DNA from 3 places in the Paenibacillus sp. FSL R7-0216 genome. Region 2 is predicted to be linked to each of the others. Evidence: riboswitches for the same ligand, from Rfam matches in the RefSeq annotation. Region 2 holds a riboswitch; each other region holds the start of a gene.
The links. A riboswitch is a leader RNA that binds a small molecule or an ion and turns the genes downstream of it on or off. The one in region 2 is predicted to bind cobalamin.

Region 1 (9,973 bases), 770 kb from region 2:
AGGGCGCGTTTCCACTTGCATTAAGGATGCTGGTGAAGGGATTCGAACCCCCGACCTACGCATTACGAATGCGTTGCTCTACCAGCTGAGCTACACCAGCAAGTTCGTTTTTAGCGAACAAAAATTATTATAACTCGTTTTCAAAATAATGCAAGCGCCAATGCTTGGTAATTACAATTTCTCGCGAACGGAGCGCAGCTTCTGCTCCGAGGAGCTGGCTTTGTCGCGGCGGTCGTCGATCTTGATCGACGTCGACACGCGGCCGGCACCCGACTGGAACGGCGCTTCATGGATGGCACGAATGGCGGCGAACACGTCGTCCAACGGCCCTTCAATAATCGTGCTCATTGAGGTTAGGGTAAACGTAATTCCCGTCTGCTTCTCCAGCACCCGATGCAACTCAGCGACATAAGCGCTCAGGCTGGTGCTACCCGTTCCGATCGGAATGACGGTTACTTCAGCGATGGCCATAATCGATCCCTTCTTTCTGGTAGTGGTTTTGTTTTCAATCACGAGCTTGTTATTCAACCTACCTCCATTCTACCCATCCTTGCACTTGAAGATCAACCGATCTCTAACGGACTGTAGTGACCTTATTTGTCCCGGGAATCCGAACTTCGCTTTCTAACGGACCTTGGAGCCGCTATTTGCCTAGAATCTGCCCCATTTATACGTCTTCGCACCAAATAAGGGCCTTGGGGTCCGTTAGATTTCTTATTCGTCAGAAATTGCAGAAATAACGACTTCTCAGTCCGTTAGCCAACACCGTTCGAAAAACAGTTGCCGCCCCCAACCATCCTCCTAGTTCCTCAGTCCCATTCATAAATGTTCACAATTCTCCCTCGTCCCCCACTCTCCGCATCGTTATAAGGACTGGAGATTTTCACGACGTTTTCAGGTCATTTACATGGTAAAAATTCGGTTTACAAACACAACATCTTGGGCTATCCTTAGATCAACGCAACAAAATATAGTGTGAACGGGTGATCCGGCGGACAAGCCTCCGGACCTTAAAAGGGAAGTGCGGTGCAAAGCCGCTGCGGTCCCGCCACTGTAATCGGTAGCTAGGCGCTAGAGACGAAACGTTCATCGAATCGTCTTGAAGGCCCAGCCGTTCGTCTGACCTTTATGCCACTGCGGCTTGATTCTAAGGCTGCGGGAAGGCGTCAGCAATGACCCGAAAGCCAGGAGACCTGCCCGTTTGGAAGACACCGACGGAAAACCTGCGAGGAACAGGGATGGTGTCCGCTTGCCGCTGAACCTTAGGGCTTCTATTTCTATGCCCAACGTGATCGTTATGATGCAGCGCATTCGGGCATGTCCACCCTCGTCGGGTTGGACATGCCCTTTTATATGAAGTAAAAACTCAGTTTATCGGGAGGAGAACTTTGTTATGGCATTGCTAAACCAGACGTATACCGGCCGAGACACCTTGCTGGATGAAGTCATTCAATTAGGCGAGGAAATCGTGCACAGTCGAAATCTCGAGGTGCTGCGTGAGAACGCCAATTTGAACGGGGAGAGCTTCTCCGGCAAGATGAGTAAATTCGGAAGCGAGTATGCTAAATGGTACGCAAACCATTTCGTGATGCCGGCCCGCTTGGTCCAAGCCATCCAGGACAATATTGTCTACGTCCACGATCTGGACCAATACGCCATCGGCACAACCAACTGCATCTTTATCCCTTTCGATAAGCTGCTGCGCGAAGGCTTCAATACCGGGAACGGCAGCGTACGCCCGCCATCCTCCATCATGACGGCGATGGCGCTGGTGGCGATCATTTTTCAATCCCAGCAAAACTCCCAATACGGCGGCGTATCCGCGAACAAACTGGACTTCGATCTCGCCCCGTACGTGGCCAAATCATTCGCCAAGTACTTCCGCAAAGGGTTGGATTACTTTGAGGAAGGCGATGCCAGCGCCGAGTTGGGCGACATTGCCATGAGCCGCAGCGACCTCCGAGACGGGTATCCGAAAGCCTTCAAATATGCGTTAAAGGAAACCGAAAGCGAAACGCTGCAGGCAGCCGAGAGCCTGGTCCATAACCTAAACACCATGTCGAGCCGGGCCGGCGGACAAATCCCGTTCACCAGCATTAACTACGGAACCTGCACCTCGCCGGAAGGACAGCTGGTAATCAGCTCCCTGCTCACCGCGACCATGCGTGGGCTAGGCAGCGGGGAGACGCCGATTTTTCCGATTCAGATTTTCAAATGCAAGCAAGGGATCAATCAAAATCCAGGAGAACCAAACTACTCCCTGTTCCTGAAAGCTGCGGAATGCTCAGCCAAACGGCTGTATCCGAATTTCGCCAACCTGGATGCCCCGCTGAACCTGATGTATTACGATCCGACGAATCCGGATACGGAATTCGCTACGATGGGCTGCCGCACCCGGGTGCTGGCCGACCGTTTCGGACGGAACCATCTGTCCGGCAAAGGAAATCTATCCTTTAATACGCTAAACCTCGTCAAAATAGGCCTGGAGCACGGGATCGAATTGGGCCATCGCAAGGAGGCCGATGAGCGCGGCTTCTACCGGGAGCTGACGCATTATATGGATATCGCGCTGGAGGGTCTGCTGCACCGTTTCAACATCCAAGCCTCTCAGAAGGCGAAGGCTTCGGATTTCATGATGCGTGAAGGGGTCTGGGAGGGCGGCGAGGCGCTGGCACCGGACGACGCGGTTGGCGATCTGCTCAAACACGGTAGCTTGTCCATTGGATTCATCGGCTTGGCCGAATGCATGAAGGCCATGTACGGCAAACACCACGGCGAAGACGAAGCGGTGTATCAGAAAGCGTATGATCTGATCGCCTACATGCGCGACTATTGCGACCGCCAAAGCGAAATCCATAATCTGAACATCACGTTGTTCGCCACCCCGGCGGAGGGCCTGTCCGGCAAATTCACTAAACGGGACCGTGCGGTATACGGCCCGATTCCCGGAGTCGTGGATCGCGAATACTACACGAATTCATTTCATATCCCGGTCTACTACAACCTCAGTGCCGCGCGAAAAATCGAACTGGAAGCCAAGTTCCACGGGCTTTGCAACGCGGGTGCGATCTCTTATATCGAGCTAAACGGCAATGCCCGCAGCAACCCGGCAGCGTTCCTGAAAATCGTGCAATTCGCCCTGCAGCAGCAGGTCAGCTATTTCAGCATCAACCATCCGATCGACCGGTGCTCGGCTTGCGGCTTCGAAGGGATTATCGGGGCAACCTGCCCTTCCTGCGGCAGCCATGAGAACGATGTGCATATCCGCCGCTTGCGCCGGGTGACGGGCTACCTGACCGGCGATTTCCAAACGCGGTTTAATGCAGCCAAACAAGCGGAAGTGCGCGACCGGGTCAAACACGACGTATGAATCTTTGCGGCTACTATCCCGAATCTATTAATGAAGGCGAAGGCTTGAGGGCGGCGATTTTTATCAGCGGTTGCCGTCATTATTGCAAGGGCTGCTTCAGCCCGAAGACCTGGAACTTCGATTACGGCGAACCGTTTACTTTGGAACGCGAAGCCGAAATCATTCATGACGTTAAAAATAACCCCCTGCTAAGCGGCTTATCGATCCTTGGCGGGGACCCTTTCTTCTCCGCCGCTGAAGTCAGCGGGTTTATCGACCGACTGGTTGCGGAGACAGGGCCTGTGTCGATTTGGATTTACAGCGGTTATACCTACGAAGAAATCATAGAACGCTCTGGCTCACCTGCATACGAGCTGCTAAGGCGCTGCGAGGTGCTGGTTGACGGAAGATTCGTAGAAGAGCTTCGCGACCCTTCCCTCCTCTATCGCGGGAGCTCCAACCAGCGGCTGGTCGATATTCAGCAAAGCCTGCGGCAGGGAAAGCCCGTATTATGGGAGTCCATGTTCTCTTTCTAGGTACCTCTAAAAAGCTGACTTTTTGATCACGAACAATAGAAGTTTCTGGTATAATTAAAAGCCTGTGACCTTTGTCACAGTTTGACAACATTCATCACGGAGCGCGAGTACCCTTGCGCCCCCTTTTTTCACCCGTTATCTGCAATTTGAAAATTCAAGATTTGCGGTAAACACAGGCGGACTGCAGCATTCATTCCAACTTATTTCACGAAAGCGAGGATTCCTCTCATGCCCACTCTAGTGACCAAACCAAACAACCGACAACTTGCGTTTGACGGCGAGCGCCTTGGCGTCTATGCCGACCGTATTTTGCAAGGATTACATAACCTCGATAAAGAACGCCTATTACGCGGCGTGAATGCCAAGCTCCGTCGCGACGAAGTGAACGGCGAAGAGATCAGCAATGCCTTTACGATGTCCGCCCTGGAGCTCGTCAGCAAAGACGAACCGGATTGGAAATTTGCGGCTGCCCGTTCCCTGCTCACTTCCCTTTATAAAAAAGCAGCGGTCAACCGCCGTTACAAAGCTTACCCCGAGGAGCCGTACGGCTCGTTCCACCACCTCATCTCCGAGCTGTGCAAGCTGGGCATCTACCGCGAAGAGCTGCTCGAGTGCTACACGAAAGAGCAAATTGAAGAGCTGGGCCGCACGATCGACCCTTCCTGCGATTTGCTGTTCGACTACATTGGCCTACTGACGCTGACCGAGCGTTACCTCGCTACCGATTTCGACGGACGGACGATGGAGCTGCCGCAGGAGCGCTATATGGTCATCGCGATGTACCTGATGCACAAGGAGCCGGAAGAGAAACGCCTGGAATTGGTGAAGGAAGCGTATTGGGCGATGAGCAACATTTATATGACCGCCGCAACCCCAACCATGTCCAATGCCGGTAAAAAAGTCGCCGGTCAGCTCTCCAGCTGCTTTATCGATACCGTAGACGATTCCCTTGAGGGCATCTTCGACTCCAACACCGACGTGGCTCGACTGAGCAAAATGGGCGGCGGCATCGGCGTCTACCTCGGCAAAGTCCGCGCTCGCGGCTCCGATATCCGCGGCCATAAGAATACCAGCTCCGGCGTCATCCCTTGGATCCGCCAGTTGAACAACACCGCCGTCAGCGTCGACCAACTCGGAACGCGAAAAGGCGCGATCGCGGTTTATCTGGACGTTTTCCACAAGGATATTCTCGCCTTCCTCGACTTGAAGCTGAACAACGGGGACGAGCGGATGCGTGCGCATGACGTTTTCCACGGCGTTTGCCTGCCTGACCTATTCATGGAGGCGGTAGAAGCTCGCGGCGAATGGAATCTATTCTGCCCGCATGAAGTGAAGAAGACGATGGGCTGGAAGGATGAGAACGGACGTCCGTTGGGTCTGGAGGACTTCTATGATGAGGAGTTCGGAAAGGGCAGCTTCCGCGAAAAATACGCCGAAGCCGTCGCCCACCCTACCCTCTCGCGCATCACGATGCCGGCGATCGATATCATGAAGCGGATTTTGAAATCACAGTTGGAGACCGGTACGCCTTACATGTTCTATCGCGATACGGTCAACCGAGCGAACCCGAACCGCACGCACGGGATGGTTTACTCCTCCAACCTGTGTACGGAAATCATGCAGAACCAATCGCCGACGGTCGTCGAGCAAGAGGAACTGGTAACGAAGGACGGGCAAACCCGGATCGTCGTGTCCAAAATTCCGGGCGACTTCGTCGTCTGCAACCTGAACTCGATCCACCTGGCCCGCGCGGTGCCGGCTGGCGTGCTGGAGCGGCTCGTACCGATCCAGACGCGGATGCTGGACAACGTCATCGATATCAACAATATCGAAGTGCTGCAGGCGCAATACACGAACAGCCAATATCGGGCAATTGGCCTTGGCACGTTTGGCTTGCACCATCTGCTCGCGCTCGAGGGCATCCGTTGGGAATCCAAGGAGGCCGTGGAGTACAACGATGCGCTTTATGAGAAAATCAACTACCTGCTGGTCAAATCCAGCATGGAGCTTGCCATAGAAAAAGGGAAATATCCGAAGTTTGCCGGTTCCGACTGGGAAACGGGGCATTACTTTGAAGCTCGGAACTACACGGACGGCACGCGCGAAGGCAAATACGTAACGACCGAACAGTGGCGCGCGCTGCAGAAGGAAGTGAGCTTGAACGGCGTCCGTAACGCCTGGATGTTCGCCATCGCGCCAAACGGCTCGACCTCGATCATCGCCGGTTCCACCGCCAGCATCGATCCGTTGTATGAGCTGCTCTCCTATGAGGAGAAGACGACGTACAAGATCGCTAACCCGGCACCGGATCTGTCCGAAAAAACGATCTGGTATTACAAGACAGCGTTCCTGATCGACCAACACTGGTCGATCGACATGGCCGGCGCTCGCCAGCGCCACGTCGACCAAGGGCAAAGCTTCAACCTGTACGTGCGGCCGGACATCAAAGCCACCGAATTCCTGGAGCTGCACCTGCATGCTTGGAAGGCCGGGCTGAAGTCGACGTATTATGTGCGCAGTCGGGCGTTGACGATTGAGGAGTGCGAAAGTTGTGCCTCATAGGGGACTCATCCCTCCCCACCCCTCCCTTACCGTAAGGGAGGGCGCCCGAGGGCCTGCTGCCCTCTGGGCTCCCGCAATGAGAGGAACGTTGGAGTGACTGAGGCGCTCCTGCACGCTCTCCCCTGCGGGGATACGCTTTAGGTTGGCTCGTGGAACGCTTTTCCCCCTTCGGGTACGTCTTACTTTGGGCGCACCCGGGTGACCTGGTAAACCGTGCTGCTCATAACTGCTGCTGTCGGCGCACCCGAGGGACTTTGGCGGGATGAGCCGCTTCTCGCCCTTCGGGCCCGCTCTACTTCAGGCGCTCCTGCAGGGCGGTGACTGCGACTTTGGGGCGTTTTGGCGAGAACCGAGTGCGAATGAGTCGTTGTCCCTTCGGGATGCACTTACTTTTAATGAAATTGAGCGGCAGGGGCGTTTGAAATGCCACTGCGTGCTAGGCGGCGCCATCCCCTGCGGGGGATGCGCTCACGGCTTTGTAATAATACATGCGGGGAATGGGCCAAAGGGTTCAATGAGCTAGGACACAGATCTTAAGCTCATTGAACCGAGGTGAAATGATTCTGAAGAAGCTAAAAGCTTTCTGAAAGAAAGCTACTTCGGAAGCATGCGCTAGGTCGCCTTTGCGAGTGGATTTCTACAACTTCTGAATCCAGTTCAATCAGAGAAATCCGCGAGCAACAGCGATCGTAAGAACATTTCAGCCGGCGGCCCCCTCCCGCATGATCCACTACAAATTAAGGAGCGAAATCCCATGCAACTTCAAACGATATTCAACACCGAAGCCCCCAACAAATCAACGCGGATCATCGGCGGCGAAAGCTCGGGCATCTTGAACTGGAATGACATCCGCATGCCGCATATGTACAAGCTGTACAAAGTGCTGCTGCTCAACCACTGGATCGCGGATGAGATCCCGATGGCCAAGGACGCGCAGCAATTTGCCCTGCTCGATTCGGAAGAGCAGCGCACCTTTAAGATCAACATCTCGCTGCTGGCGGTACTCGATTCGATGCAAACGATGTTCGTTGGCGACGTAAAACGTTACTTCACCGACTCGTCGCTGGAGGCGATTTCGGCGATCATCGGTCAGCAGGAAGTGGTACACAACCAATCCTACTCCTACGTGTTGTCCTCGATCGTATCGGAGCAGGAGCAGAAAGAGATTTTCGAATACTGGAAGCATGATCCGGTGCTGCTGGATCGCAACAAGTTCATCTCCGACATCTATCAGAACTTCCGTAATAACGCGACGCCGCAGACGTTTTTTGAAGCCCTGGTTGCTGACCTTATTCTTGAAGGCATCTTCTTCTACAGTACATTCGCCTTCTTCTACAACCTGGCGCGCGATCAGAAAATGATGGGCACCAGCCAAATGATTTCGTATATCCAGCGGGACGAGAATCAGCATTGCTACTTCTTTGCCGAAGTGTTCAAGCAATTGCTGGTCGATTATCCGGAGCTGAACACGAAAGAAAACATCGACTACGCCTATCGCACGATCGACCGGGCGGTCGAGCTGGAAACGAATTGGGCGCATTATACGCTAAAAGATGTGCAAGGCATCGACTTGAACGAATTGTCCGATTACATCAAATATATCGCCAACAAGCGACTGACGTTGATGGGTCTGGACAAAGCGTACCAAGGCGTCGATATCAACTGCATGCCGTGGATCAAGCCGTTCTCCGACGAGGCGCTGAACGCGACGAAAACGGACTTTTTCGAGGCCAAATCCCGTAATTATGGCAAGGTTGGCGACGACAACGGGTTCGACGACCTGTAAGGACAAGAACGGCGCAATAAATGATGGCGGCTCTTCTGCATTAGCTCTGCGGAAGAGCATTTTTTCGCAAAAAAAGTTTGTCCCATTTAACTTCGGTTTAAAAAAACGGGATATGCTATGATTAACTACCAAATCGGCCCAGTGCCGGAACATCGGAAGGACGTTAGCATTTATGGATTTACTGATTACCGTAATTATGCTTCTGATCTGTCTTGTAGCCTCCAACATCATCAGCCACTATATCCCGTTGATCCCTACCGCGTTGACGCAAATCGCTCTTGGGATTCTGATTGCGCTAGCCTTTAACGGGTTTTCACTGGAACTCGAGACAGAATGGTTCTTGCTGCTGTTCGTTGCACCCCTGTTGTACAACGACGGCAGGTATTTCCCCCGCGACCAACTATGGAATATGCGCGGGGCGATTCTGGGGAACGCAATTATCTTGGTGGTATTAACTACATTGGGTGGCGGTTACCTCATTCATGCGGTGATTCCCGACATTCCACTGGTCGCGGCATTCGCACTGGCCGCGATTCTGTCCCCTACCGATCCGGTGGCCGTCAACGGGATCGCCAAGCGAATTCATCTCCCCGAGAAGGTGCTGAATCTCGTCCGAGGGGAATCGCTGATCAACGACGCCTCGGGCCTGGTAGCCTTTAACTACGCGGTTGCTGCGGTTGTTACGGGGTATTTTTCGCTGCGGGAAGCCGTGTTCGATTTCTCCTATATGTTCGTGACCGGAGCCTTACTGGGACTGGTGCTCAGCTTAATCATGACCTGGATTCGGTTCTCCCTGCTCAAACAAGGGATCAAGGATGCCACGCTGCATTCCCTGCTGCAAATTCTGACGCCGTTCCTGATCTTTATCGTCACGGAGGAGTTCCTGCACGCTTCCGGTGTTATTGCTGTGGTTGTGGGCGGTATCGTGCATTCCCTATTGCGGGAGCGAACGGAAACGATGCTGGCGGAGGAACAGGTGTTAACGGAAAATATCTGGTCCACCGTGCTCTTCATCCTGAACGGGATTGTCTTCCTGCTGCTTGGGTTGAACATCCCGTCATCGATGCAGGCTACCGTCGACAACCCGAATATTAACAATGTGCTGGCAGTCGGTTACGCGCTTGTTGTTGGGATCGGGATTTTGGCGATTCGCTTCATCTGGTCGCATTTCTTTGCCATTTATGAATACCGGAAGGCTAAAGTCGGCGAGGTTGACAAACCTACGATAAAATCCAGCTTGGTTCTGACCCTGACCGGGGTTCGCGGCGCAGTCACGATGGCCGGGGTATTGTCGATCCCTTATGTAGTCGCCAGCGGCGGTCCGTTCCCGGAACGATCGTTGATCTTGTTCTTGGCGGCAGGCGTCATCTTGTTTACGTTGATTGTGGCCACGATCTTTTTGCCTATGCTTAGCAAAGGGGGCGCGCCCGGCGAAGAGACCGACGAGTTTCTCGATATGAATGAAGCCCGTACCCGCGTGCTGCGGGTAGCGATAAACAAGATCAAGGAAGAAATGAACGACGACAACAAGACAGCGGCCTACCAGCTCATGGACGAATATAGCCGGCTGCTTCAGCCGGCCTTGGATCAATGGGGAGCTCAGCGTCCGGATCGTCCGGCCATGCTGGGTAAAATCACCGAATTGCACCGTGTTGCACTGAAGGTGGAACGCGGCTACATCCAACAGGTGATGGCAAACGGAGGCATGGACAAAGAGATGTTCGAGGCTTTCGAGAAGGC
Region 2 (9,973 bases):
CGCGCAGCCTTCCAAGCGCTTCCACCACCAGCGATTTGGCATGGGGCAGGAACTCCTCGCGATAGTCCGATGCGCTGAGATGCCGGTAAGGACGCCCGTGAACGACGATTTGCGAATGCATCTCACCCGTTGGCTTGATTAACACCGGATTCATGTCCGTGGTGGCGTCGATCCCGCAAGCCTCCGCCTGGATTCCTTGCGCCCGACCGATTTCGAATCCGTCTGGTGTAACATAGGAGTTCAGAGCCATATTCTGCGACTTAAACGGAGCTGGATGAAGCCCGTCCTGCGCGAAAATACGGCATAATGCCGTCACGATGACGCTTTTACCCACGTCCGATGCCGTGCCTTGGATCATCAGCAACGCGCTGGCCGGAGCCGGGGCATCAGAATCTGCGCCAGTAACTTCAAACTCGTCAAGCCTTTTGTTCACTTTAGCCTCCACTCCTTTCCGAATCGTGAGATTTGTTCCTCTGCAGGCTGCTTTGCACGATTATCCCTTTCATTAAGGGTGGGGGCCCTTGTATTGTTATCGTTATTAGCACCCTGAGCCTAAGGGATAATGGTGCAAAACCTCGGTTGGGACACGGACTTGCTATGACATTAACATCTAGGCCTTACCGCAAAATCAACACGGCGAGCAGAAGCAGGACAGCCTCCAGCCCTTCACCAAGCGCACCGTATGTATCCCCAGTCAAACCGCCCAGTTTGGCACTGATCCGACGGGCCGCCCAGGTGCCCGCTGCCCAGGCAATCAAAGGCGCCGCAACGATATATAATAGCGAGCGAAGCAATGCGGTTTCGTCAGCTCCGCTCAGCGACAGGAGCAGGGTTAGCAGCAGCACCATGACCGTAAGCGTAACCGCCATCATAGTGCCTCCCCAGGCATCCCGCTCACCAAAGCCGTGAAACTGCGCGGCTAATCCCTCACCTTGCCGAGCCTTCGGCCATCGAAACATCGCCCGGCTCATAAACCAGCGGCTCCATAAAGGGGCCATCAGCAACGCGAGCCCCGTTGTCAGCCTATCTCCTTGGAGGAGGGGTGCCAACAACGAGGCCTTAAATAAGAGCAAGAGAACACACGCCAACACGCCCATTGCGCCAACCCGGCTGTCTTTCATAATCTCTAGCATCTTCTCGCGTGGCCGGTAGCTCAGCAATCCGTCAGCCGTATCCATCCAACCGTCCAGATGCAGCCCTCCGGTTAACCAGACCCAAAGGATTAAGGCGAGTATGGCTGCCGGAAGCGGCGGAAGCAGCCAGGCGGCGAGCCAGCCCCCTACCCAGACGGCGACGCCGATCGCCGCTCCCACAAGCGGATAATAAGTGGTGCTGCGTCGCAACAGGTCCGGCGTAAATTCCAGTTCGGCCCGAACCGGGAAGCGGGACAGGAATTGGAATGCGGCCAGCAACGGTTGCAGGACGCCGGACTTGGCACTCCGGGGATTAATATCGCGTTTCGATTCGGTCATAAGCGATACTCCCGGCTTTTCAATTCGATGGGGATTCCGGCAGTGACCAGAAAGACCTGATCCGAAATTGACGCTATTGTCCGGTTCAGCAGCCCTGCCCAATCCCGGTATTGCCGACCTAACGGATACTCGGGTACGATGCCGCTGCCCACCTCGTTGGTCACCATCACCAGCGTACCGGGGAAGGCTTCGATTGCGGCGATCAGCTGCTCGATTTCTCGCGCCAGCACGCTGTCGGAGGTATCCTGTCCATCGCCTGCGCCCAGGAGCACGTTCGACAGCCACAGGGTCAGACAGTCGACCAGCACGATCGGGCTAGCGACCTCCGATGCCGATTTCTCTCCTGTTATAACGGGCTGCTCACTCAGCTCGTACAGCAGATTGGCCAGACCAAGCGGCGCTTCATGTGTTGTCCAGGCAAACCCGCTTTGCTCCCGCTGGAGACGGTGCAGGTTGATCCGGGCTTTCATCTCATCGTCAAACGCTTGCGCCGTCGCAACATACCCGGCCGATTTTGCCTGTTTCATCACCCAGCGTTCGGCGAACGTACTTTTGCCGCTGCGGGCGCCGCCGGTCACCAGGATCTTCATCGTGCGATCTCCCCGTTATCCCCGCCATGCCCGCCATCTGCGACACCTGCGCTCTCAAACGTCGCCATCTCGGCCACGATGCGGCAAGCCGCGTCGATGAGATGCAGCGCAAGCACGCCGCCCGTGCCTTCACCCAGCCGCATGTCCAACTCCAGCATCGGGTTCAGCCCGAGCTCCTGCAGGAGCGCGCGGTGTCCCTGCTCGTGAGAGACGTGCGAAGCGATCAGAAACCCGGCTGACTCCGGCTTCATGCGCACCGCGAGCAACGCAGCGACGGTCGAAATAAATCCGTCGATCACAACCGGGCAGCGCTGGGCGGCGGCCCCCAGGATAACGCCGGTTAATCCCGCGATTTCAAGTCCGCCCACCTTAGCCAGCACATCCAGCGGATCGTCCGCATTGGGGCGATTTGCTTCCAGCGCCCGCTCCACGACGGCGATCTTATGCCGCAGCCGTTCATCGTTGACTCCGGTCCCGCGTCCAACGCTTTGCTGCGGCACAACTCCAGTCAGACTGCTCATGATCGCAGCGCTAGCTGTGGTGTTGCCGATGCCCATCTCCCCGGTAACGAACAGTCGAACGCCTTGGGATACCGCGTCATCGACGACTTGAGCCCCCACTCGGATAGCGGCTTCGGCTTCTTCTCGGCTCATCGCCGGTCCATTGGCCATGTTCCCGGTTCCGTAACGCAGCTTCCGCTGAACAAGAGACGGATGCGACAACTCTGCATTAACCCCGATATCCACGCAAACGACGTCAGCCGAAGCTTGACGCGCCAGCACATTCACCGCCGCACCTCCAGCCAAAAAGTTGTGTACCATCTGCGGAGTCACTTCGACCGGAAATGCGCTGACCCCTTCCTCACAGACGCCGTGATCCGCCGCCATGACGATCACTGAACGTTTCCGGAACGCGGGTTGGACCTCTCCCGTAATGCCCGCCAACTTCACGGCCAATCCTTCCAGCTTCCCGAGACTCCCCGGAGGTTTCGTCAAACGGTCCACATGGGCGCGGGCCGCCGCCATCGCGACTTCGTCCAGCGGGGTTATCGCTTGTGTCAGTTGTCCTATTGAATCGTATCCCATCATGCATTCCCCTTTCATCATTACGCATCTTACGCATCAGCGTTCTTGCACTTCTCACGCCGCCATAGCAGCCGGTACTCACGACCGTTCTCGACGCAGCAGCAGCTGCGGAACGTTTGAATCCGGATGAGGCACTTGATGTGCCTGAACCCCAAACACCCCGGCGACTAGCTCCGGCGACAAAATATTCTCCGGCGCCCCCTGATCCACAATCCGACCTCCGCTCATGACAAGAAGATGGCTGCAAAACAACGCAGCCAAATTCAGATCATGCATGACCGAAACGACAGTTAGCCCCGCTTCTCGCTGCCAATCAGCGACCATCTCCATAAACTGCATCTGGTAGCGCAAGTCCAAATAGGTCGTTGGTTCATCAAGCAGCACCAGCTCGGGCTGCTGGGCCATCACTTTCCCGAGCGCTACCCGCTGCCGCTGCCCCCCGCTCAGCACGCCCAACGGACGATGCTCGAGCTCCTTCAAGTCAAGGCGCTCCATAATGCCGTCGATGAGGCGGCGGCCGGCCTCCGCCCCACCTATCTCCCTGCCGCGCCAATCCTGATGGGCGAATCGGCCCATCTCTACGACCTCGCGAACCGTGAACGCGACGGACGGAAGCCCGTCCTGTTGGAGAACGGCGACTTTACGCGACAGTTCCTTGCGGGAGTAGGCCGTCAACGGACGCCCCTCCAGCGCAATCGCGCCGGAATCCGGTTGTTCCACACCTGAGATTAGGTTCAGGAGGGTCGTTTTGCCGCTGCCGTTTGGACCGATCAATCCCCAAAACTCGCCGCGGCCGACCCGCCAATCCACTTCGTTCAGCACTTCGAGGCGACCAAACGCCTTCGCAACTCCCCGCACCTCGATCAACGCAGCTCCTCCTCTCTCTGCTTTTTCTTCCGGTACAGCAGATACCCAAAGAAAGGCGCTCCCACAAACGCGGTGACGATGCCCAGCGGAATTTCTGTAGGGGCCAGCAGAGAGCGGGCGGCCAGGTCGCTCCACATCATGAATATCCCCCCACCTAGCGCGGACAGCGGGATGATTAGGCGGTAATTCGGTCCGGTGATCAGTCGGATCATATGCGGAACGACCAGACCTACGAATCCGATCACCCCGGACACCGACACCGCAGCTGCCGTCATCAGCGTGGCGACGAGCAACACGGCCAGTTTGGTCCGTTCCACAGCCATCCCGGAGTGGGAAGCCTGACGTTCACCAAGAGCCAGCAGGTTCAAATGCTTGGCCCGGCTCCACAGGAACAGGGCCCCCACCAGCAAATACGGCAAAAGGATGGCCGTATACGACCATCCGCGCAAGCTCAAACTGCCCATCGTCCAATAATAAATCTCATTGATCGTTTTTTTCGACATCGCCGTTAAAAAGGACACGACCGCCCCTAGAAAAGACTGCATCACGACGCCGGACAAGACCAGGCTTTCGATGGGCAGCTTCCCGTTCTCCCGGGCCAGCCAGATCACGATCCATAACGTAACCGCCCCGGTCACGAAGGCGATCATAGGCAACGTAAAGATGCCAAGCAACGAAAACTGCCATCCGAAAAAAATCAGCACAGCCGCACCGATCGCCGAACCTGACGATACCCCTAACGTAAAGGGATCCGCCAGCGGGTTGCGCAGCACGCCTTGAAAGCCTGCGCCCGCCACGGCGAGCGAAGCGCCAACCAACATCCCGAGCAGCACGCGAGGCAAGCGAACCTGCACGACGATTTGCTCTGCCGCAGCGCCCCAGTCCGGCGTAATCAAGCGGCCAAGACCCGGGAGCCGATGCAGCAGGATGGCCGCAATATCCCCTGCCGGAACATAGACAGAGCCAATGCCGATGCAGAACAGCAACGTCACCGCTAGCAGAACGAGTCCCGCCGCCCCATATCCGGCTAATCTGCCGCGCGTCATGGCTGGATCAAATCCGGATGAATCGCTTTGGCGACTTCGATTAGCCCTTGTGTCACGCGAGGACCTGTACGACTAAGCAGATTATCGTCCATAGCAATGATCCGATTCTCCTTCACAGCCGATATTTGGTCCCAGCCGGAACGGCCTTTGATGATGTCAGCCAACGTCTTGTTGTTCTCGTCAATTACGCTTTTTGCATACAAAATGACATCCGGGTTCGCTTGAATAATCTGCTCTTCATTAATCTCGGACCATCCCTCAACCTCGGAAGCAACGTTGATGCCGCCCGATAACGTGATCATTTCATCCATAAATTCACCTTTACCGACTGTCCAGCCTGGGGAAAACTCGATGTACACCTTTTTCTTCTGATCCTCGCTCAGCGAACCCACCGCATCAGTAACGGTTTGGACCTCCTGCTTCATCTTCCCGACCACTTCGTCCGCTTCGGCCTGGTGATTCGTGATTTTGCCAATCGTTTGGATATGCTCCATAACCGCATCGATCGTTTTCGGATTGGATTGGAACACTTGAAGTCCCATATCCGTCAGGCTTTTGACCGTCGCCTCATCAATGAGACTAGCTGCCAAAATGAGATCCGGCTGCGCCGCCACGATCGCTTCAACGTTCACCTGGAATCCGCCCATCCGCGGTTTGTCCTTCACCGCTTCCGGATAGTCGTCCAAATCGGATACGCCGGCGACTTGTTCATTAAGCCCAAGAGCAAACAGCACTTCCGTCTCTGACGGCGCCAGCGAAACGATTCGTTCCGGCGCTGCGTCAAACGTGAACTCCTTGCCGGTGGAATCCGTTACGGTATAGGGATAAGTCGTCTCCTGTGCGGCTGGTTGATTCGCTTCAGCATTTGTTCCCGCGTTTTGCGTCTGCTGCGTCGCCTCCGCAACGTTCCCCGTTCCTTGATTCACTGCGTTGTTACCGCAGGCAGCCAGCACCAGCAGCAAGGCCAACAAGCCCAAGCTTGCGATTCGTTTCCAGTTCTTCATCTCCAAATCTCCCCTTTTTGTTCATTCCAGTTGGTAAAGAATCGCCTCGTGCTTCAGCGGTACGTTGTGCAGCCGGATTTCAAGTCCAGCCGAACACCATCCCGGCAACAAAGAAAAACCCCTATCCTAGCGGATGGGGTTACGTCTACAAAGTCATGCCGCGCGCCGACGAAGTGGAGAGCTCCACAGTCTGGCGCCAAGCCATGATACTCTTGGCAGAACGTTATCCTTTCCTCGAAGGACCGTCTTGATTTCCCGTGGCAGGTCTCCTGACTTCCAGGTATCGACGAAAGCTCGCCTTCCCATCTCCCTAGCGGGCGACAGTGGCATCGTGAGCTCGTCCCTGTTTACAGTGGCGGGACCGTGCCGGATTTGCACCGGCTTCCCTTTTAACCCGAAGCGGCACGGCGTTCTTCACCGCTGCTTCAGGACCTACGGGCACAATTTGTACGCTTGTCTTAAGGCTTTCTTCTCTATTGGATTATAGGGGAAAAGCGGGAAACTGACAATATCTAATCCGCTTCGTCATGTCTTCGACTTCACTCCAGAGACAAATCCGCTCCCAGGACGCCAATCGCTTCGCCGTCCCGACGGATGGGCACGGCAAGCGTCATGCACCGCCGTTTCGTAATCGCTGAGATATACGCCTCGGAGACGACCGTTTCCCCGGCAAAAGCACGGCGGAACCATTCCCGACCTTTGGCGTTCAGCAAACCAGCCTCCGGGATGGACACGACAAAGGATCCGTCCTCACGGTTTGACCAAGCTGCTTCAAGTCCCGGTTCCGCGGCCAATAGCTCCTCCAGAGCGGCTCGGTGTCCAGCCGGTTCCATCGCCAGGAACCGCGGCTGATCGGCTGCCTTAAGCAGCTTCCGGGCATAGGCCTGTCCCAACGCCACCGCTTCCTCACCTCCGGCGGCCAAATCCGTCCCCGAATGCACGGAGTTAAGCGAAACCATCAGTTCGCCTTGCGCCCGGTCGAGCCCCACGACTACGGTCTGCAGCTTGGAAATATGCTCCCGTTCAGACTCCATTCGAGACAGCGCCCCCTCCACATGGATGATGCTTCGATTCAGTGCTTCATGCACCTCACCCAGCATGGCTTCCATGTTACGCGTCAGCTCGGCTTGCTCCCGGCTTCGCTGCCCTGTCTCGGCAACCAGTCCATTCACTCCGGCCACTTCCTCCGCGATGAAACGAATATCCTCACCCATTCGCTTCATCAGGGAAATGCCCTCCAGCGCCGAGTCCCGGCCGCCTTTCAGCGTGGACTTCACGCGGTCCACATCCGCGGCAATCTGCCGGAACAACGGAGCAGAGCGGCTGATCGCTTCGGTGCTTTGGTCCGCCAGCTGACGCATACGTACGGCTACCACGTCGAAACCTTTGCCTTGAGCCCCCAAACGGGCCGCTTCAATGGATGCGTTCAGCGCCAGCAAAGCCACCTCCCCGGCGATCTCTTCCAAACTCCGGTACAGCGCGCCCAACTTCCGCGTATTCCCCTCCAATTCCTCCATCGGCCCGGCAATCGATTCCTGGGAATCGGCCAACGAACGGATCGTGCCATCCGCCGCTTCAAGCGCCCCAGCCATGCGCACCGCTTCGGCCCGGGTGTGCTCGCTGCGGCTTAGGAGATGCTCTGCGGCGTCATGGATTTGGGAAGCCGATGCGGCAACCTCCTCCATCGCAGCGAGGCTCTCCTGCACCTGTTCCAGTGAGCGCTCGCTGCTGTGCTTTAGCTTCAAATCCTCCGCCGCCGCCGTGTCGGCCAACCTGTGCAGTTGCTCAAGGCTCCCGCCTACTTCGCCGACCGCCGCCTGCAACCGATCCGCCGCCACCAGCGACTCATTGAAGACCGTTGTCCAATCGTTCTCCTTCCGCACGGGTTCATCCGCACTCGCCGCAACGGACTTGCCTCCCAGCAGTCCCCACCACGGCGCAGTCCCCCGGCCGGTTCCCGACGGCAGCAGGGAATAACCCAAGCAGAGGAGCGTCAATAGCGCAAGAGCCGTGATATACCATGGCGTCTTCGCTACTACCGCACAAACTGCGAGAAGAACTGCCAATCCCACGCCAAGCCAAACGGCGTTTCTTCCTAACCAACGAAGTTGATTCATGTCCCCACCCCTATGTGTAAACTTTGCTAACATTATAAAATAGGACTGGAGTCATAAAAAGGAAAAAGTTAGGAGTTTCGAGACAGGGTGCAAATAATCGACGGATTTCTATAAAGAGAACGTTCATTTTAAGAACGTTGTGTCTGGCGTACCCGATTTATTTCTGGTAAATTGATCAATGATTTGCGGCATACTCAATATATATGATATTTTATAATAATACCCTTTTGATGGGTCACAATCTAAGGAGTGCTTATCATGAAGTTACCTTTACACAATCAATTCATACAGGAAGCCATTGAGTATGTGAGTCAAGATCAACGAATAATAGGTCTTCTCGCAGGTGGATCCATGATGTACGGGGAAATGGATGAGTATAGTGATCTGGACTTAATCATTGTGTACAATTCTGCTTTTCGAAGCGAGATCATGGAACAACGCCACTCAATTGCCGAAAGACTGGGTAACTTACTTTCAGCATTTACAGGCGAACACGTCGGAGAACCTAGATTGCTTATATGTTTATATGGCCCACCTCCTCTTCATGTGGACCTGAAATTTGTCCAACTGGATGAGCTCGGATCCCGAATTGAGAATCCTTTGATTCTTTGGGAGAGAGGTGCTGCTATAACATCTATCATTAGTAAAACAAGTCCGTCTTTCCCAATCCCTCATCCTCAATGGATTGAAGACCGTTTCTGGGTATGGGTGCATTACTGCGCTACAAAATTAGGAAGAGGCGAATTGTTCGAATTAATCGATACTATAACATTTATGCGGAATGCAGTGTTGGGGCCGCTGGTACTCATTAACAACGGCCATCTCCCGAGAGGAGTTCGAAAGCTAGAAAAACACGCGCTCGAGGAAGTAGAAGAATTAAAAGGAACCATTCCCATCCACAGCTTTGAGAGTTGCTACCTCGCTCTAAAAAATACAATCAAAATGTATCAACGGCTACGTCAAGTTTCGGAAATTTCACCGAGGAGCGAAGCGGAACGCATCACAATTGAGTTTCTTGAAGGAATATATTCAGAACGATCCCAATGATAGAGCCCCCCACTATGGGTAGTGGGGGGCTTTACAGTGCAAATCGGAGGCAACAATACTATCAAACGGAATCTAAAAAATATAACGCATTACGTTACTTTTCTCTTGTAACCCCCCAAACCTGCCGAACGAAATGGCCTTTGCTAACGGCGCAGTGGTCCGTAACAATCAATCTCGCTTCAGCAATATCTTGCTCCAGCGGCTCGGTGGAGACGATCACCGCTCTTGTCGAGATTCGCTTTACGCTTTCCAGCATCCGCCGTCGCTCCGTGGCGGTTAGTACCGAACACAAATTGTAAGGAAGGTCGACGATCGCGGCATCGTACGCCCCGTCCAGCTCATTTAAATCTCCGATCTCCACGATTCCTGTATCGTCATAGCCAAAGTGACGTAGATTGCTTCTTGCTCCGCGAATCGCCACAGGATTGATGTCCCTGCCAACGATGTCAATCCCCATCGACATCGCTTCGATCAGCACATTGCCCATCCCGCAGCACGGGTCGATGGCTCGCTTACCTTCCGGGTTGGGCACGGCGATATTGACCAGCGCCCGAGCCACCACCGTCGTTAACCCGGTGGAGTAGTTATGCGGCTTCTCCTTGTGCGCAAGCCAGACCGGGTCCGAGATTCGGCATATCCCCAGCACCCAGTCGTCCTGCCGCGCCAGCACACCCAAGGTTACCTCTGGATCACGCATCTCCGCGATGCCGCGAACTTGGGCACCGATCCGGCGCTCCGCCTCGCG
Region 3 (9,973 bases), 870 kb from region 2:
CCCACATTCACAACGTAAAGCCGAACCTTATCGCCAACCTTGGCGAGGAAGGGATGTTCTTTTAGCGTGTGGTCATCGCCGTTAAATACGACATATTCCGGATCGCCTTGTTGGAAAGCATCCATATCGTTCTCCGCGTACCATTCGCTTTGGACGATCGTATATTCCTGATCGATATCCGCATCCGTAGGGTAACCGTCCTTCGGTTCGACGATGATCATCCCATACATTCCGTTGGCTACGTGAAGCAGTACTGGACTTACTCCGCAATGGTACATGAACACGCCGGGTGTATCTGCAGGATAGGTAAACGTTCCTTGCTCGTCAGGCATCACCTCGACGAACTTCTGGCTGGGAGCGGCATGGACGGCGTGAAAATCCATCGAATGCGGCATTTCAGGGTCTAAATTGTTGAGCGTAAATTCCAGTTGATCGCCTTGCTTTACGCGCAATACCGGGCCAGGTGCCGTTCCGTTAAACGTCCAGGCATTATAGATGACGCCTTCCGAGATCTCAATGTCGGTTCGTTGAGCGGTCATCTCGATGTGTACGGTATTTCTCTCGCGATGGACGACCGGCTCGACTGGCGGATGATTGATATGCTGCGCTTCCTCATGAGGAGCGGCTTCACGGACTGGAGGCTCCTCTGAAGGGAACGCAAACCAGGCGGCTGCGATCATGACCAGACCGGACAAACCTAGTAAGGACCACTTCAGAATGTTCCGAGATTTCATGAGTCATTCCTCTTTCTGTCGTTTATGTGTAAGCCCATGGCATTCTTGTTTGATTAGTTTCATCGTACGATGGGTTTGGGAGTCGAATTGTGATATTAATCACTTGAAAGTTGTCGAAAATGTTGTCATAAATATTTAAATTCCGATGTGTTTGGTATTGTATTCGCCTGGGACATCAAGTAAGATGGGAGGTATATTCCAACCGAATATCGCGGAAATAGGTGTTCCGGCCTTGCTTGGCCGGAGCTTAAAAGGGAAGTCCGGTGCAATGCCGGCGCGGTCCCGCCACTGTAACGGAGGAGTCGGATGCATCGAATGCCACTGGTGATCAAGTCACCGGGAAGGCCGCTTCCGGCGATGATGCCGAAGTCAGGAGACCTGCCTATTTCAACGGCACTGCTGTACCTACGGGAGATAGGGAGGTGTTAAAGATGCAAGCCATCGAACAAATGATCGAAGGTCCTCTTTAGCCTATGTTGCTATCGGGGACCTTTTTTGTGTTGCAAACTATGGGTGTCATCAAGCCAAACGATGAGGAGGAAGTCAACATGGGGAACATGAACATAGTTAGCGGAAATCTGGGATATCCCAGAATCGGCGGACAACGGGAATGGAAGAAGCAAATTGAAGCCTATTGGGCAGGGAAAATTGCAGAGTTAGAGCTGCATGATCGCTTGATGGAAATCCGGCTGGGTCATCTTCGTTTACAGCGGGATCGGGGGATTGACGTGATCCCGGTCGGTGATTTTACCTATTACGACCACGTATTAGACACTGCGACGATGTTCGGACTGATACCGGAGCGGTTTGATTGGAACAGCGACAAATTGCCGCTGGATCTGTATTTCGCCATTGCCCGGGGGAATGACCAGGCGGCGGCTAGCGAGATGACGAAGTGGTTTAATACCAACTACCATTATATCGTGCCTGAGCTGGGGCGTCGGGATCCGAGGGTAATCGTCAACCGCCCGCTTATGGCTTATTTGGAAGCCAAACAGGAGCTGGGCATAGAAGGTAGACCCGTGGTGCTTGGGTTGTTCACCTTGTTGAAATTGTCTAAAGGAGAGACGGCGGACCAAGTCGATGACTGGATCGAGAAATTATTGCCTTTATACGTACAGGTATTACGAGAGTTGGAAGCGGCTGGCGCCACATGGGTGCAAATGGACGAACCGGCTTTGGCCGTCTCTCTAACCGAAGAGGACGTTCGCCGGCTTGACTTGATTTATCGGACGATCGCCCGGGAAGTCCCTGATCTGCGGATCATGCTGCAAACGTATTTCGATGCCGTCGAAAGGTACGTTTCGCTTGCAGATCTGCCGGTGCATGGCTTGGGACTGGATTTCGTGCACGGCCGGGACGGGAACCTGGAGGCACTGCGTCGCTACGGATTTCCTGCAGGCAAGACACTTGGTGCAGGGCTTATCGATGGACGGAATATTTGGCGTACAGATTTAGACGAAACGCTAAGCCTGTTGAAAGAGATTTCTATGTTAGCCGGAGAACCGGGGTTGATCGTGCAGCCTTCCTGCAGCTTGCAGCACGTCCCGGTATCCGTGGCGGGCGAAGAGCGCTTATCCCCGGTGTTACGCGAGGCGCTGGCGTTTGCCGAGCAGAAACTGGAGGAGCTAACGAGCTTGTGCAAGGCGGCAAGCAGTGAGGGACCCGAACCGGTGCAGTTCGCGGAGAACCGCCGTGCGCTGGCCGCACTCGCCGCAGATCCGGCCCGGAGCCGTGTTGCGGTGCGGGCGGCGGCGGTGCAGGCTGCTGTAGCCCCGGCGGAGCGAACTAGCGAGTTTGCACAGCGGCGGCTCTTACAGCAGGCGACATGGCGGCTTCCGTTCCTGCCCACAACGACGATTGGCAGTTTCCCGCAGACCGCCGAGGTTCGGGCAGCGCGGCAGAAATGGCGTAAAGGCGAGTGTAGCCGGGAGAAATATGAGGGATTTATCCGGGAGGAGATTCGCAAATGGGTCGAGATCCAGGAGGAACTTGGGCTTGATGTGTTGGTCCACGGCGAGTTTGAACGCACCGATATGGTGGAATTTTTCGGTGAGAAGCTGCCGGGCTTTGCATTTACGCAGGGGGGCTGGGTTCAGTCTTACGGTACGCGTTGCGTCAAGCCGCCTGTGATCTACGGGGATGTCGAGTTCGCCGAGCCGATGACCGTCAAGGAAACCGCCTATGCCCAAAGCCTGACGGCTAAGCCGGTTAAAGGGATGCTAACGGGACCGATCACGATCTTGAACTGGTCATTTGTTCGAAGCGATCTATCCCGGGAGCAGGTCGCCTATCAAATTGCCTTAGCCTTACGTAAGGAGGTCGAAGCGTTAGAGCAGGCCGGTATCGGGATGATCCAGGTGGACGAGCCCGCCTTGCGCGAAGGTCTCCCCCTCAAGAGGAAGGATTGGTCGAACTATCTGGACTGGGCGGTAGAAGCGTTCCGGGTGACTACCTCCTCGGTCTTGGATACAACGCAAATTCATACGCATATGTGCTACTGCGAATTTGAAGATATCCTGGAGGAGATCCGAGCGTTGGACGCCGATGTCATTTCGATCGAAACCTCACGCAGCCATGGCGAGTTGATTCACAGCTTTGAGAAGCAGACGTACCCGCTCGGGATTGGCCTTGGCGTTTACGACATCCATAGCCCGCGTGTACCAACCGAAGCCGAGATGGTCTCTTTGATCGAGCGCGCGCTTCAAGTGCTGGACCCGGGATTGTTTTGGATCAACCCAGATTGCGGCTTAAAAACCAGAGGGCAAGAGGAGACCGTCGCCTCCCTGCGGCAAATGACAGCGGCTGCTGAACAGGTTCGCAAAAAATACAAGCAACTGTAATTGACAAATGATTAGTTACCCATTATCATAACTATTGTTCGATTAGTTACAGTTTATTTTAAAGTAACTATGAAAAAGAAAGAAGATAACAATAGAGAACATGAATAATGGAGGGAAACTAGATATGTCTAAAGTTTTATTCGTGAAAGCCAATAATCGCCCGGCGGATCAATCCGCCACTGTGAAGCTGTACGAAAGCTTCCTGCAAACCTACAAAGAAACGCATCCCTCGGATGTCGTTACTGAGTTAAACCTGTTCGAGGTTAACCTGCCGTATTATGACCTGGATATGTTGAACGGGCTGTTCAAAGTCGGCAAAGGAATGCCAACTACGCCAGAGGAGCAACAAGCCGCCGAAGTGGCCAATGCTTACTTGGAGCAGTTCTTGCAAGCCGATAAAGTCGTGTTTGCGTTCCCGCTGTGGAACTTCACCATTCCGGCGCAGCTATTGACGTACCTGTTCTACCTGAACCAAGCCGGCAAAACGTTCAAATACACCGAACAAGGTCCGGTTGGCCTGGTTGGCGATAAGAAGGTCGCTTTGCTGCAAGCACGCGGCGGCGTTTATTCCGAAGGTCCAATGACCGCGCTGGAAATGTCCCTGAACTATGTGAAGAACACGCTGGCCTTCTGGGGGATTAACGATCCGGAAGCCGTAGTTGTTGAGGGACACAACCAATTCCCGGACCGTGCCGAGGAAATCATCCAGGACGGTGTAAAACGCGCAGCCGAGCTGGCAGCGAAGTTCTAATTCCACGATCTTGCCTAAAAAGAAGTCTGAGCCGTTTCATTGACGGTTCAGACTTCTTTTTGCCTTTCATTGTCCGCCGAGGCGGAATTAATCCATTTGCGCCGGCTTACCGAATACAATTATACTCACCTTATATAATTGAAGGAGTTGCGACGCATCATGTACAACGAATTGGAAATGGTTTTAAAGTTATGTTTGGCCCTATTGTTTGGTTTGTTTATCGGAATCGACCGGCAATTGAAACAGAAACCGCTGGGGATCAAAACGAGTATGGTCATCTGTATCGCCAGTTGCCTGGTGACGATCGTATCGATTGAAGCCTTCGCCAAATTCGCCGGCCCGGATCATCCGAACATGGACCCCATGCGGCTGGCCGCGCAAATCGTCAGCGGGATTGGTTTCCTGGGGGCTGGAGCGATTCTACGCCGGAGCAATGAGGGGATTTCCGGCCTCACCTCTGCGGCGATGATTTGGGCTGCATCGGGAATCGGGATCGCTATCGGGACCGGATTTTATCTGGAAGCCGGGCTAACGGTCATTTTGCTGATCCTCTCGGTGAATTTCGTCCCCTACGTTATTAAATGGATTGGACCCTATAAACTGAACCAACGCGACGTATCCATCAAAATTGTCATGGAGGATCACGGAAACGTGACGGAGTTGATCCGCATTATCGAGCGTAAGGACAACAAGGGGCGGAAGGCCAAAGCGAACCAACACCGGATCCGACGTCTGAAAATCAAGGATCTGGAGGAAGGACGTCAACGGGTGGATATGGTGATTACCGCATCGGAGAAGGAGTATACGACGGAGCTTTATCATTTTCTGCGTACGATCGAGCATGTCATCAGCGTTGAAGTGGAAAATCTATAGTCTCTTTGCACGTTTGGTTTAACTTCAGTTTACATTCCCAATGTAGTCTTTTCCTAGGGCCAGCGCTTTCGGCTCATCTTGCTTCAGATAGAGATAGAAGGGAAGAGAATCTCATGCCAAGGAATAACGCTAAATCGATGGATACGGATCGTACGGTGAACAACGGAGGGGTAGGCTCCAAAGCTTTTTTTCGTCTTCTTCGGGAAACGAAGCCCCCTCTGCGTCTGTTTGCCGTGGCGATCGTGCTCAGCTTGCTGTCGACGCTGGTCAGCCTCGTGATCCCGATGTTCACGAAGAATCTCGTCGACGGCTTTTCGCTGTCTTCGATCAGCGGTTTGCAGATCGTCTGGATCGGCGTCGCTTTCATCGGGATGTCCGTCGCTTCAGGCTTATCGATCTTTCTGTTGAATTATACGGGACAGCGAATGGTCGCCGGTCTCCGGGATCGCTTATGGAATAAAATGCTTCGCTTGCCAGTATCCTACTTCGACAATAACCGGACCGGGGAGTCGGTCAGCCGGATGACCAACGACACCGGGATCATCAAAGCGTTGATCTCCGAGCAGGTTGCCGGCTTTTTCAGCGGAATCATCTCCATCCTCGGCGCGGTGGCCGTCCTGTTCTATTTGAACTGGAAAATGACTCTAATCATGTTTGCGGTGATTCCTTTGGCCGCTTTGATCCTCGTGCCGTTAGGCCGAACGATGTATAAAATTTCGCTCGCCATGCAAGACGAGACGGCCTCTTTTACGGCGGTTTTGAGTCAAGTCCTATCGGAAATTCGGTTGGTTAAGTCTTCTAACGCGGAGCGGAAGGAGTACGAAAACGGTAGCCAGGCGATCGGAAAGCTGCTCTCCTTTGGGGTGCGCGAAGGCAAAGTCATGGCTTGGATTAGCCCGTTCATGGCCTTCGTTATGATGATGCTGCTTGTCGTGGTGATCGGCTATGGCGGGATGCAGGTCGCAAGCGGCGGGTTGTCAGCCGGGGAATTGGTAGCATTTATTTTGTATCTTGTGCAGATCGTCATGCCGATGACGCAGCTCACGACATTCTTCACCCAACTGCAGAAAGCGAAAGGGGCGACCGAGCGGATTCTTCATACGCTGGATGCGGAGGAGGAGCCTTTCGGTGAAGGACAAGAGATCACGAAGGCTGACCGGCCATTGATCGTGGACGGGATCACCTTCGGGTATAAGCCGGACGAGCCGGTGCTCCAGGAGGTTTCTTTTACGATGGAGCCGGGGACGGTAACGGCGGTGGTCGGCCCCAGCGGCGGCGGGAAAACGACGTTATTCTCCCTGCTGGAGCGGTTTTATGTGCCGCAGCAGGGCACCATCCGACTGGGAGAAGAATCGATCGATTCATTTACACTTCGCTCCTGGCGCGGCATGATCGGGTACGTCTCACAAGAAAGCCCGATTATCGCCGGAACGATCCGTGAGAATCTTTGCTACGGCATCGAGCGTGAAATTAGCGAAGCGGAAGTACAACAGGCGGCGAAGATGGCTTATGCCGACGGCTTTATCGCCGAGCTGCCGAAGGGGTTCGATACCGATGTCGGTGAACGCGGGGTCAAGCTGTCAGGCGGGCAACGGCAGCGGATCGCGATCGCGCGGGCACTGCTGCGCGATCCGAAGATCCTCATGCTGGATGAAGCCACCTCCAGCCTGGACAGCCGCTCAGAATTCGTCGTGCAGAAGGCGCTCAAAAATCTGATGCAAGGCCGGACGACGATCGTGATCGCTCACCGGCTATCCACGGTCGTAGGGGCGGACCAGCTGATTTTTATCGAAAAAGGGAAAGTGACAGGAAGGGGAACACACGACCAACTGCTGCACCAACACGCCATGTATCGTGAGTTTGCCTCGCAGCAGCTGCAAATCGCCGCAAGCGCCGAAGGGACGGAGGAGTTCACGAACGAGGAAGAAGGGAAGGACCATGGTTAAAATTCTCGTCGTTGACGACGACCCGCATATTCGGGAGCTGGTTCGTCTATTCCTGGAGGAAGCGGGGATGGATCAGATCAAGGAGGCGGGGAACGGCCGCGAGGCGTTAGCTCTGGTGGAATCGGAAAGGATCGACCTGGTGATCCTGGACATCATGATGCCGGAGATGGACGGCTGGGAGTTATGTCGTGAGCTGCGCCGGGATTATGAGATGCCGCTGCTTATGCTGACAGCTAAAGGAGAAACCCGCCAAGTGGTTAAGGGCTTTGAGCTGGGTACGGACGATTATCTCGTCAAACCATTCGAACCGGCAGAGCTCATCGCTCGGGTGAAGGCGCTGCTTAAGCGTTATCAGGTGTCGATATCTCAGACCGTAACGATCGGTTCGCTGCGAATGAATCGCAAGACGTTTGAGGCAGATCGCGGCGAAGATCGAATTACGCTGCCGCTCAAAGAATTCGAGCTGCTGTTTAAGCTTGGCAGTCATGCGGGGCGCACTCTCACCCGAGAGCAGTTGATCGAGGAAATTTGGGGGTATGATTTCGAGGGGAATGAACGTACGCTCGACGTGCATATCAATCGTCTCCGTGAACGGTTCCCCGAGGAGAGCTTCAGATTCAAGATCCGCACGATTCGTGGACTTGGCTACCGTCTGGAGGTGGGTGAACGTTGACCTTCTGGAGGAGAGTAGGTAAGATTTTGCTCCGAATCGGCCAGGTCCTACTCATCTTCATCGGTTTTGGGGCGACCTGGACCTTAGCCAGCTGGATTACCTCGGCGATTTACCGAAATGCAGGGCCCCCTTATTCTGCTTATGTCATGGATCTGTTGAATGTGGTTCTTGGAGTCCTGTTATTTTTCTTGATCGTTTTCCTGATCTCCCTTCTGTTACGGCCTCATCAACTGAAGATGCTGAATGCCATTATCGACGGGATACGCCGCATCGCTAATGGGGATTTTACCGTTCGGTTGGAGGGCTTCGAGAAGCTTCGGGAGTTCGAAACCATCGTGAACAGCATTAACGAAATGGCTGGAGCCCTGGGGCAAATGGAAACGATGCGACAGGATTTCATCTCTAATGTGTCGCATGAGATCCAGTCTCCGCTGACTTCGATTCGCGGATTTGCCAGAGCTTTGCGTAGGCCGGATCTGTCTCCAGAGAAACGTAACCATTACCTGGAGATCATCGAATCGGAAAGCCGCCGCTTATCGCAAATGAGCGACAATTTGCTGAAGCTATCCTCCCTCGAGGCAGACCGGGGTTCGTTGCAGACGAACCGGTTTCGGCTCGATCGCCAGCTGCAAAACGTGGTGCTGGCCTGCGAACCCCAGTGGCTTGCCAAGAACATTCAAATTCAGTTGGATGTCAGCAAGCTTGAGGTCGAAGGGGCCGAAGACCTGCTGAGCCAAGTGTGGATGAATTTGCTGCACAATGGTATCAAGTTTACGCCGGAGGGCGGGGAGATTGGAGTTTCCTTGATGACCCAAGAGGACAAGGCAGTGGTCACCGTGACGGATAACGGGATTGGCATATCCGAGCCGGATTTGGTCCATATCTTCGAGCGTTTCTACAAAGCGGATAAATCCCGCACACGCAGCAGTGGGGGCAGCGGGCTTGGACTCTCCATCGTCAAGAAAATTGTGGACATCCATGAAGGGGAGATTACCGTCGTCTCCGAGAGAGGAAAAGGCTCGAGTTTCAGGGTCGCCATCCCTTTCCGCTGGAAACCATAACCGGGGGAAATTGTAACCTTTTATTTGTATCTGGGGGCAACAGACATGGTATGATGTTACTGTGCTCGTGTCTAACCAGCTCAAATAAAGGATGATTGGATGAATGAGTAAACGAATTTTGATTGTCGATGATGATGAAAAAATCGCAAAACTGATCGAAATATATTTAACGAATGAAGGTTATGACGTATTGAAGGCGGAGGACGGTTTACGGGCGCTGGAGATCACCGAGCAGGATGAGGTTGATCTGGTGATCCTGGACGTCATGCTTCCCGGTCTCGATGGCATCTCCGTCTGCATGAAGATTCGCGAATCGCAGACTACGCCAATCCTCATGTTAAGCGCGAGGGACGGCGATATGGATAAGATTACCGGGCTGATGACCGGAGCGGATGATTATATGGTGAAGCCGTTTAATCCGCTGGAGTTGGTCGCTCGCGTGAAGTCGCTGCTTCGCCGCTCCTCTTACGCAGCACAACCGACGGGAACGCCGCAGACACCGCAGGAGCATATCATCAAGATTGCCTCGCTTTCGATTGATAAAGAAACACATTCCGCGACGGTGGATGGCAACCCGCTGAAGTTGACGCCCATCGAATTCGGCATTCTGTATTTGCTGGCCAGCCATCCCGGGCGGGTGTTTGGTTCCGAGGAGATCTTCGAGCTGATCTGGAAGGATAAATATCTGGATAGCAGCAATTCCGTAACGGTGCATATCAGCCGTCTCCGGGATAAGCTGGAGAAGGAAATGGACGGGGAGAAGCTGATTCGTACCGTATGGGGGGTCGGCTACAAACTTGAAAGCTAGCCTGCGTTTTCTAGCCTGGTTGTTTTGGACGATCGTCGCTTCGTTAATCTCGTTGTTCCTGCTCATTTTGCTGGCGCGTTTGTTCTTTTTCTTCTTCCCGAGCATGACGGTATACAACGTCGTCCTTTGGATTAACCGGAACATCGGTTTCCCGGAAGCTTATTATTTGACGGGCGTGCCGATTCTCATGTTGTTTTCATTGTATTTTTACCGCCGCAGCATTCGCCGTCATGAGAAGAAGTACCTGGAGCTGCTGATTGAGGAAGTACATAAAATCGAAGCCG

Region 1: linked by a shared signal. The riboswitch ahead of MKZ15_RS03120 (anaerobic ribonucleoside triphosphate reductase) and the one ahead of MKZ15_RS06525 (ABC transporter substrate-binding protein) in region 2 are both predicted to bind cobalamin.
Region 3: linked by a shared signal. The riboswitch ahead of metE (5-methyltetrahydropteroyltriglutamate--homocysteine S-methyltransferase) and the one ahead of MKZ15_RS06525 (ABC transporter substrate-binding protein) in region 2 are both predicted to bind cobalamin.

The regions. Positions count from the first base shown of each region.
Region 1 covers NZ_CP150222.1:738,648-748,620, reverse strand. The annotation lists tRNA gene MKZ15_RS03130 (tRNA-Thr) at 28-100, opposite strand; gene MKZ15_RS03125 (MTH1187 family thiamine-binding protein) at 172-471, opposite strand; cobalamin riboswitch at 965-1,216, shown strand; gene MKZ15_RS03120 (anaerobic ribonucleoside triphosphate reductase) at 1,394-3,370, shown strand; gene nrdG (anaerobic ribonucleoside-triphosphate reductase activating protein) at 3,367-3,885, shown strand; gene MKZ15_RS03110 (ribonucleoside-diphosphate reductase subunit alpha) at 4,114-6,447, shown strand; gene MKZ15_RS03105 (ribonucleotide-diphosphate reductase subunit beta) at 7,202-8,233, shown strand; gene MKZ15_RS03100 (Na+/H+ antiporter) at 8,406-9,973, shown strand, end outside.
Region 2 covers NZ_CP150222.1:1,507,671-1,517,643, reverse strand. The annotation lists gene MKZ15_RS06555 (cobyric acid synthase) at 1-358, opposite strand, end outside; gene cobS (adenosylcobinamide-GDP ribazoletransferase) at 618-1,472, opposite strand; gene cobU (bifunctional adenosylcobinamide kinase/adenosylcobinamide-phosphate guanylyltransferase) at 1,469-2,062, opposite strand; gene cobT (nicotinate-nucleotide--dimethylbenzimidazole phosphoribosyltransferase) at 2,059-3,147, opposite strand; gene MKZ15_RS06535 (ABC transporter ATP-binding protein) at 3,226-4,014, opposite strand; gene MKZ15_RS06530 (iron ABC transporter permease) at 4,011-5,060, opposite strand; gene MKZ15_RS06525 (ABC transporter substrate-binding protein) at 5,057-6,064, opposite strand; cobalamin riboswitch at 6,306-6,489, opposite strand; gene MKZ15_RS06520 (methyl-accepting chemotaxis protein) at 6,604-8,181, opposite strand; gene MKZ15_RS06515 (nucleotidyltransferase domain-containing protein) at 8,440-9,228, shown strand; gene MKZ15_RS06510 (methyltransferase domain-containing protein) at 9,323-9,973, opposite strand, start outside.
Region 3 covers NZ_CP150222.1:2,378,675-2,388,647, forward strand. The annotation lists gene MKZ15_RS10680 (multicopper oxidase domain-containing protein) at 1-734, opposite strand, end outside; cobalamin riboswitch at 937-1,135, shown strand; gene metE (5-methyltetrahydropteroyltriglutamate--homocysteine S-methyltransferase) at 1,292-3,577, shown strand; gene MKZ15_RS10690 (FMN-dependent NADH-azoreductase) at 3,702-4,328, shown strand; gene MKZ15_RS10695 (MgtC/SapB family protein) at 4,488-5,201, shown strand; gene MKZ15_RS10700 (ABC transporter ATP-binding protein) at 5,315-7,147, shown strand; gene MKZ15_RS10705 (response regulator transcription factor) at 7,140-7,820, shown strand; gene MKZ15_RS10710 (HAMP domain-containing sensor histidine kinase) at 7,817-8,881, shown strand; gene MKZ15_RS10715 (response regulator transcription factor) at 8,985-9,689, shown strand; gene MKZ15_RS10720 (HAMP domain-containing sensor histidine kinase) at 9,679-9,973, shown strand, end outside.